Regions from separate parts of the Streptomyces sp. NPDC059816 genome, predicted to be linked through region 2. Evidence: predicted binding sites of a transcription regulator. Region 2 holds the regulator's gene; the other holds the start of a gene.

Region 1 (4,414 bases), on a different contig from region 2:
CGGGCCCCGATAGGGGCGCGGGGAACTGCGCGAGCAACCACAGCGCACCCCGCAGGACAGCGAACCCCCGCCTGGACGCACCCGCACGGGACGACGCAGGCGGGCCCCGGGCCGGCACCCCTGGGGAGGGGGCCGGACCGGGGCCCGTCACTGTGCAGCGTCAGACTTAGTGCGAGTGGCCGTGACCACCGTGCCCAGCGTCACCCTCGTCCTCCGCCGGCTTCTCAACGACCAGCGTCTCGGTCGTGAGCAGCAGCGAAGCGATGGACGCGGCGTTCTCCAGCGCGGAGCGGGTCACCTTGACCGGGTCGATGACGCCGGCCTTGACCAGGTCGACGTACTCCTCGGTGGCCGCGTTGTAGCCGTGTCCGGCCTCCAGCTCGGCGACCTTGGAGACGATGACGTAGCCCTCCTTGCCGGCGTTCTCCGCGATCCAGCGCAGCGGCTCGACGGCGGCGCGACGGACGACGGCGACACCGGTGGCCTCGTCGCCCTCCTTGCCGAGGTTGCCCTCCAGCACCTTGGAGGCGTGGACGAGCGCGGAGCCACCACCGGAGACGATGCCCTCCTCGACCGCGGCGCGGGTCGCGGAGATGGCGTCCTCCAGACGGTGCTTCTTCTCCTTGAGCTCGACCTCGGTCGCGGCACCGACCTTGATCACGCAGACGCCGCCGGCGAGCTTGGCGAGGCGCTCCTGGAGCTTCTCGCGGTCCCAGTCGGAGTCGGTGTTCTCGATCTCGGCCTTGATCTGCGCCACGCGACCGGCGACGTCCTCGGAGTTGCCGCCACCGTCGACGATGGTGGTGTCGTCCTTGCTGACCGTCACGCGGCGGGCGGTGCCCAGCACGTCCAGGCCGACCTGGTCGAGCTTGAGGCCGACCTCCTCGGCGATGACCTGGGCACCGGTGAGGGTGGCGAGGTCGCCGAGCATCGCCTTGCGGCGGTCACCGAAGCCGGGGGCCTTCACGGCGACGGCGTTGAACGTGCCGCGGATCTTGTTGACCACCAGGGTCGACAGGGCTTCGCCCTCGACGTCCTCGGCGATGATCAGCAGCGGCCGGGAGCCACCCGCCTGGATGACCTTCTCCAGCAGCGGCAGCAGGTCCTGGATGGAGGAGACCTTGCCCTGGTTGATGAGGATGTACGGGTCTTCCAGGACGGCTTCCATGCGCTCCTGGTCCGTCACGAAGTACGGCGACAGGTAGCCCTTGTCGAAGGCCATGCCCTCGGTGAAGTCCAGTTCGAGGCCGAACGCGTTGGACTCCTCGACGGTGATGACACCGTCCTTGCCGACCTTGTCCATGGCCTCGGCGATCAGCTCGCCGACCTGCGGGTCCTGGGCGGAGAGCCCGGCGACGGCCGCGATGTCGGACTTCTCGTCGATCGGGCGCGCGGTGGCGAGCAGCTCGTCGGAGACGGCCTTGACCGCGGCGTCGATGCCCTTCTTCAGGGAGGCCGGGGAGGCACCGGCGGCAACGTTGCGCAGGCCCTCCTTGACCAGGGCCTGGGCGAGCACGGTGGCGGTGGTGGTGCCGTCACCCGCGATGTCGTTGGTCTTGGTCGCCACCTCCTTCACCAGCTGCGCGCCGAGGTTCTCGTAGGGGTCCTCGATCTCCACCTCACGGGCGATGGTGACGCCGTCGTTGGTGATGGTCGGGGCACCGAACTTCTTGTCGATGACGACGTTGCGGCCACGGGGGCCGATCGTCACCTTGACGGTGTCGGCAAGCTTGTTGACGCCGCGCTCAAGGGCGCGACGGGCGTCCTCGTCGAACTTCAGGATCTTCGCCATGGGAGCGGTTCAGCCCTCTCAGAAACTGCAGGAAAGCGGTAAACGGACCGCGCCCCCGGCACCCGGCTCAGCTTCGCGGGGGGCCAGGGGCGCAGCACACAACAAGATTCGTTGCGCTCGGTGAACTACTTCTCGATGATCGCGAGCACGTCGCGGGCCGAGAGGACGAGGTACTCCTCGCCGTTGTACTTCACCTCGGTGCCGCCGTACTTGCTGTAGAGAACGACGTCGCCGACGGCTACGTCGAGCTCGACGCGCTTGCCGTCCTCGACACGGCCCGGGCCCACGGCCAGGACGACGCCCTCCTGGGGCTTCTCCTTGGCGGTGTCCGGAATGACCAGGCCCGAAGCCGTGGTCTGCTCGGCGTCGAGCGGCTGGACCACAATGCGGTCCTCGAGCGGCTTGATGGCAACCTTGGAGCTGGTGGTCGTCACGATCCGACCTCCCCCTTCGGAGATCTCACGGGGTTAACTGTCTGAGGTGGCGACCAGGTGGATCCGTCGTCGCGGGTGCCGGACCTGCCTGTCGCTGCTGGCACTCACCAGTGGAGAGTGCCAGGGCCGAGACTATGACCGCGATTAGCACTCGGTCAAGCGGAGTGCCAACGCGCCCTCCGTCCGAGCGTCCGGAAAGCCCCCCTGAACGACCCCGGAACGACCTCGGAACGGACCTCGGAAGGCAGCCGTCGGGCCGGGTCCGCGGGGGTTCAGACGTAGTCGGTGAGCCGGGCGACGGCGAGGCCCAGGGCCTGGACGCGGCGTAGCAGCCGGAGGGTCGCGGTGGTGGCGGAGGTGCCCGCCGGGGGGTCGGCGACGAGGACGTCCCCGGGGTTCGGCCGGGCGTCCGGGGCGGGGACGGGTCGACCGGTGACCACGGCGGCCATGCCGCAGTCGGCGGCGGCCCGTAGCGTCTCGCGGTCATGGGCCCCGTGGGGCGGGCGCAGCAGGTCCGGCCGGACGCCGAAGCGGCCGTGCAGTTTGTCGCGTTGGCCGCAGATCTCGGCGCGCTGTCCGGCGTAGGGCAGGCCGGGCAGGTAGGGGTGGTCGAGGGTGTGGTTCTGCACGTCCACGCCGAAGGGCCGCAGCCGCGCCAGTTCGGCGTGGCCGGGGCCCGGGGCCCGGTCGGTGAGGAAGACGGTGACCGGGAGGCGCAGGTCCCGGACGAGTTCACCGAACCGGGGGTCCTGGCCCACGCCGTCGCCGTAGATCAGGAAGACGACCGGGTCCCGGGTGGGGACGCGGTCGATCACGGGCGCGAGGTCGGTGGCCGGGGGTGCGCCGGGGGCGCTCGCCCCGCCCGGGCGCGCGGGCCGCGGTGCGGGGGTGAGCGGGGCGGGGGTGAGCGGTGCGGTCAGCCCCCAGCGGCGGTGCGCGTCCGGCGCCGGGTTCGGTGCCGGGTCGCCCTCGCGCGAGGCGGTCCGGCGCACCCCGTCGGCCGGGTCGGCCCGGTCAGCGGGGTGCGCGCAGCCGGTGAGGGCCGGGGCGAGGGCCCCGACGACCAGCAGGGCGGCCAGCCGGCGCGGCGGAACGCGTCGCGCGGACCGCCCGCGGGCACTCACAGATAGTCCTCCAACTTCGCCACGGCGTAGCCCTGGTCGGTGATGAGCCCCAGGAACCGGCGGATGGTGTCGGGCATGGTCCCGTCCCAGTCCTTGCGACCGCGGAAGTGGGTGAGGACGATGTCGCCGGGCCGCAGGCTCTTGTCGTACTCGCGGTACTCCCAGCGGTCGACGAAGACCTCTTCGTTCCACAGCGGCACCTGGGCGATGCCGCACGCCTTCGCGGCGCGCAGGGTGTCCTCGTTGTAGTTGCCGTAGGGCGGGCGGAAGACGGTGGGGCGGGTCCCGTACTGCTTCTGGATGACGTCCTGCATCCCGCAGATCTGGTGCTTCTGCTGTGCGTAGGACAGGCCCGGCAGGTACGGGTGGGTCAGCGAGTGGTTGTTGAGGGTGACCCCGGCGTCGCGCATCTTGCGGAAGTAGCCGTAGTCCTCCTTGACCAGGTAGTCGCTGAGGAACGCGGTGTACGGGACGTCGAGTTCCTCCAGCATCTTGATCAGCGCCGGGTCCTTGTCGGCGCCGTCGTCGATGGTGAGGAAGACGACCTTGTCCTTGGTGGGGATCGTGGTGAAGACCGGCGGCAGGTCCTCGTGGCCCTCGACCTCGAAGCCGGCCCTGGTGGTGATCTTCGGCTTGACGGCGGGCGGGGGCGGCGCGGTCAGCGGGGCCTTGGCGAGTCCCCAGCGCTTGGCGGTGGCGAGCCGGGCGGCGGCGATCGTCCGTTTCCGGGCGGCGGCGGCCTCCGCGGCTTCCTTCGCCTCCTTGGCCCCCTTGGCCTGTTTGGCTTGTTTTCCCTGCTCGGCGCGTTCGCCCGGGGCGCCGCCCGCCCGGCCGGAGGCGGCGGGTTTCGTCGGCTCGGCCTCCGCGCCGCAGCCCGCGAGGGCGGTCGTGGCGACGGTGAGGGCGAGGGCGGTGACGAGGGACCGGGTGAGGGCCCCGGGGCGTGCGGACCCGCGCCCCGCGCGACCGACTCGCCCGTCCCGCTCGCCATCCCCGCGGGGATCCGGTTTCGTATTTTGTTCGTTTTGTCGTACTAGTCGCATGGGGCCGCATCCTGTCAGCGC
Region 2 (4,414 bases):
CGAGGGCGGCCAGCACCGCCCACCACAGGGTGCCGCCGAGCAGGTCGAGCAGGGCCTCGGCGAGCAGCGCGATCGGCCACAGCAGGAGCAACAGCAACTGGCCGCTTCGCCGTTCGGCCCGCGCGGCGGCCCCGTCGGTTCGCTCGGCGTCGATGGGGTGCGCAGGGGGCTCCGGTGCAGTCGGGCGGTCAGCTGAAGCCGACGGTCACATGGTCGATGAGGTGTTCGACCGGCCCGAGCAGCTCCGGCTCCAGGTCCTTGTAGCTGTGCACCCGGGACAGGATGTGCTGCCAGGCGGCGCCCGTATTGGCGGGCCAGCCCAAGGCGGTGCACACCCCCGTCTTCCAGTCCTGCCCCCGCGGCACCCGCGGCCAGGCGGCGATGCCGAGCGCGGCGGGCCGCACCGCCTGCCAGACGTCGACGAAGGGGTGGCCGACGACCAGGGTGTGCGGGTCCGTGATCGAGGCCGCGATCCGGGACTCCTTGCTGCCGGGCACCAGGTGGTCCACCAGGACGCCGAGCCGGGCGTCGGGGCCCGGGGCGAACTCCGCGACGATCGCCGGCAGGTCGTCCACGCCCTCCAGGTACTCCACGACCACGCCCTCCACGCGCAGGTCGTCACCCCACACCTTCTCGACGAGTTCGGCGTCGTGACGGCCCTCGACGTAGATGCGCCCGGCGCGTGCGACCCGTGCCCGCGCCCCCGGTACGGCCACCGAACCGGAGGCGGTGCGCGTGGGGCGGTCGGGGGCCGGGCGCCCGGGACGGACCAGGGTGACCGGCTTGCCGTCGATCAGGAACCCGCGCGGTTCCATCGGGAAGACCCGGTGCTTGCCGAACCGGTCCTCCAGGGTGACGGTGCCCGCCTCCACTTGGACCACTGCACCGCAGAACCCCGTCGCGACCTCCTCCACCACGAGGTCCGCCTCCGCGGGGACCTCGGGTGCGGCGCTCTGCTTCTTCCAGGGCGGAGTCAGATCCGCTGAGTACTGACGCATCCCGCGACGATAGAACGCCCAGCGCCGGCCCCAGCCCCAGACCTCGCCCCAGCCCCAGGCCCCGCCCCAGCCCGGCGCCCCGCCCGCCCGTGCCTCAGCCCGCCGCCGTGCGCAGCACGTCCCGCTGGGCCGTGACGAACGCCGACCCCACCACGGACCCGTGCCCCGGCACGTACCGTGCGCTCGGCCCGCCGAGCGCGAGCACCCGGTCCAACGCGCCCGGCCACGCCGCCGGGTGCGCATCGGGCCCCGCCTGCGGCTCCCCGGACTCCTCGACGAGATCGCCGCAGAACACCACCAGGGGTTCCCCGGCGACGACCACGACCAGGTCCTGCCCGGTGTGCCCGGGTCCCACGTCCGCGAGGACGACCGACACGCCCCCCAGGTCCAGGGCCAGCGTCCCCGTCACCTCCACCCCGGGCGCGCGCAGCGCCCCGGCCGCCGCCGCGGCCTCACCGGGGTCGACCCCGTACCGCACCGCGTCGTCCCGCAGTTCCTCCCGCCCCGCGACCAGCAGCGCACCGATTCCGGCCGCCCCGTACACCGTCGCCCCGGGGAACGCCGGCGCGCCGAGGACGTGGTCGAAGTGCGGATGGGTCAGTGCGAGGTGCGTGACGTGCCCGCCGTCGAGCAGCCGCTCGGTCTGCTCCCGCAGCTCGGCGCCCTCCCGCAGGGTGGAGCCCGCGTCCACCAGCAGGGCCGCCCGTTCGCCCGCGACCAGCCCGACCGTGCAGTCCCAGCCGGGCAGCCGTTGCCGTCCCGTCCGGGGCCCGATCCGCTCCCAGCCCTCCGTCGCCCAGGGGATGTCCCGTGTCGTCCGCATACCGTGACGCTAGGTCATTCCCGGCGGGCACGCGGCTTTGCCCCGGACCCGGCGGGCGCACGGTCGGCCGGCCGGCCGGGACGCGTGGCCGGACGGCGCGGCGCAGTGGCTCGTGACACGGCCTTGCTACGTGCGTACCCACCGGCCGTACACTTGGCTGGGAACGCTGGCACTCGACTGTCATGAGTGCCAGGCACCGTTCCGCGGGGCCGGTTCGGGCCCGCGTCGACGCAGAGGGAACCAGAGGAACGGGAGGTGCGCGATGCTCAGTGAACGCAGGCTGGAAGTGTTGCGCGCCATCGTCCAGGACTACGTCGGCACGGAGGAGCCGGTCGGCTCCAAGGCGCTGACCGAACGGCACCGCCTGGGCGTCTCCCCGGCTACGGTCCGTAACGACATGGCGGCACTGGAGGAGGAGGGGTTCATCGCCCAGCCGCACACCAGTGCGGGGCGCATCCCCACCGACAAGGGGTACCGCCTGTTCGTGGACAAGCTGGCCGGGGTCAAGCCGATGACGGCCCCCGAACGGCGCGCCATCCACCACTTCCTCGACGGGGCGGTGGACCTCGACGACGTCGTGGGCCGCACGGTCCGGCTGCTGGCGCAGCTGACCCGGCAGGTCGCCGTGGTGCAGTACCCGTCCCTGACCCGTTCGACGGTGCGGCACGTGGAACTGCTGTCGCTGGCCCCGGCCCGGGTGATGCTCGTCCTGATCACCGACACCGGTCGGGTGGAACAGCGGATGGTCGACTGCCCGGCTCCGTTCGGCGAGACCTCGCTCGCCGATCTGCGGGCGCGGCTCAACAGCCGGGTCGCGGCTCGTCGGTTCGCCGACGTGCCGCAACTGGTGCAGGACCTGCCCGAGGTGTTCGACACCGAGGACCGGGGCAGTGTCTCGACCATCCTCTCCACTCTGCTGGAGACGCTGGTCGAGGAGACGGAGGAGCGGCTGATGATCGGCGGTACCGCCAACCTCACCCGCTTCGGACATGATTTTCCCCTCGTGATCCGGCCCGTCCTGGAGGCGTTGGAGGAGCAGGTCGTCCTCCTCAAGCTCCTCGGCGAGGCGGAGAATTCGGGCATGACCGTAAGGATCGGTCACGAGAACGCCCATGAGGGGCTCAACTCCACGTCCGTCGTGTCGGTGGGCTACGGTTCGGGCGGCGAGGCAGTCGCCAAGCTCGGCGTGGTCGGCCCGACCCGCATGGACTACCCGGGAACGATGGGAGCAGTACGCGCAGTGGCACGTTACGTCGGACAGATCCTGGCGGAGTCGTAAGTGGCCACGGACTACTACGCCGTACTAGGCGTACGCCGCGACGCGTCCCAGGACGAGATCAAGAAGGCGTTCCGCAGGCTCGCGCGCGAGCTGCATCCGGACGTCAACCCCGATCCGAAGACCCAGGAGCGGTTCAAGGAGATCAACGCCGCCTACGAGGTGTTGTCGGACCCGCAGAAGAAGCAGGTCTACGACCTCGGCGGCGATCCGCTGTCCCAGGCGGGCGGTGGACCCGGCGGCTTCGGCGCCGGTGGCTTCGGCAACTTCTCCGACATCATGGACGCCTTCTTCGGAACGGCGTCCCAGCGCGGTCCCCGCTCCCGCACCCGGCGCGGTCAGGACGCGATGATCCGGCTGGAGGTGGAGCTGGACGAGGCGGCCTTCGGGACCACCAAGGACATCCAGGTCGACACCGCCGTCGTCTGCAACACCTGCAACGGCGAGGGCGCGGCGCCCGGCACCAGTGCCCAGACCTGTGACATGTGTCGCGGTCGGGGCGAGGTGTCGCAGATGACCCGGTCGTTCCTCGGCCAGGTCATGACCTCGCGTCCCTGCCCCCAGTGCCAGGGTTTCGGCACGGTCGTGCCCACCCCGTGCCCGGAGTGCGCGGGCGACGGCCGGGTCCGTTCCCGTCGCACCCTGACGGTGAAGATCCCGGCCGGTGTCGACAACGGCACCCGCATCCAGCTCGCGGGCGAGGGCGAGGTCGGCCCGGGCGGCGGCCCCGCCGGTGACCTGTACGTCGAGATCCACGAGCTGCCGCACGCGGTCTTCCAGCGGCGCGGTGACGATCTGCACTGCACGGTGACGCTGCCGATGACGGCGGCCTCGCTGGGCACCAAGGTGCCGTTGGAGACCCTGGACGGCATGGAGGAGATCGACATCCGGCCCGGTACCCAGTCCGGCCAGTCGATCCCCTTGCACGGTCGGGGCGTGACGCATTTGCGGGGCGGCGGTCGGGGTGACCTGATCGTGCACGTAGAGGTGCAGACCCCGTCCAAGCTCGATGCCGAGCAGGAGCGGTTGTTGCGGGAGCTGGCGAAGCTGCGCGGTGAGGAGCGCCCCATCGGTCAGTTCCAGCCAGGTCAGCAGGGGCTTTTCTCCCGGTTGAAGGACGCGTTCAACGGTCGCTGACGCAGTGCGTCGCGGCGGCCGGATCGCCACCCTCCGTAGTGGGGCACCCCCGTCCCGGTTCTCGTCCGGGCGGGGGTCGCCCATGCATCGGTGCGAAAACGCTAGAGCTGTCGGGGAATTGGCGAACAATCGCCGCTCCCGAGCTGGTGCAAACCTCAAGCACCGCGCTGACCAGCGCAG

What was found. The regulator HrcA, encoded in region 2, represses chaperone genes, less so after heat shock. The targets are predictions, from matches to a motif close to TTNGCACTCNGNNNNNCNGAGTGCNAA.
Region 1: groES (co-chaperone GroES) is a predicted target of HrcA. The motif match lies at 2,371-2,397, and genes of this name have one in related genera.

What each region holds. Positions count from the first base shown of each region.
Region 1 covers NZ_JBHWIQ010000017.1:128,041-132,454, forward strand. Annotated here, with positions in the region: gene groL (chaperonin GroEL) at 167-1,792, opposite strand; gene groES (co-chaperone GroES) at 1,918-2,226, opposite strand; gene ACFV88_RS22690 (polysaccharide deacetylase family protein) at 2,499-3,350, opposite strand; gene ACFV88_RS22695 (polysaccharide deacetylase family protein) at 3,347-4,393, opposite strand; gene ACFV88_RS22700 (methyltransferase domain-containing protein) at 4,392-4,414, shown strand, end outside.
Region 2 covers NZ_JBHWIQ010000005.1:98,576-102,989, forward strand. Annotated here, with positions in the region: gene ACFV88_RS08850 (hypothetical protein) at 1-97, opposite strand, end outside; gene ACFV88_RS08855 (DUF3097 domain-containing protein) at 189-998, opposite strand; gene ACFV88_RS08860 (MBL fold metallo-hydrolase) at 1,093-1,821, opposite strand; gene hrcA (heat-inducible transcriptional repressor HrcA) at 2,084-3,100, shown strand; gene dnaJ (molecular chaperone DnaJ) at 3,101-4,234, shown strand.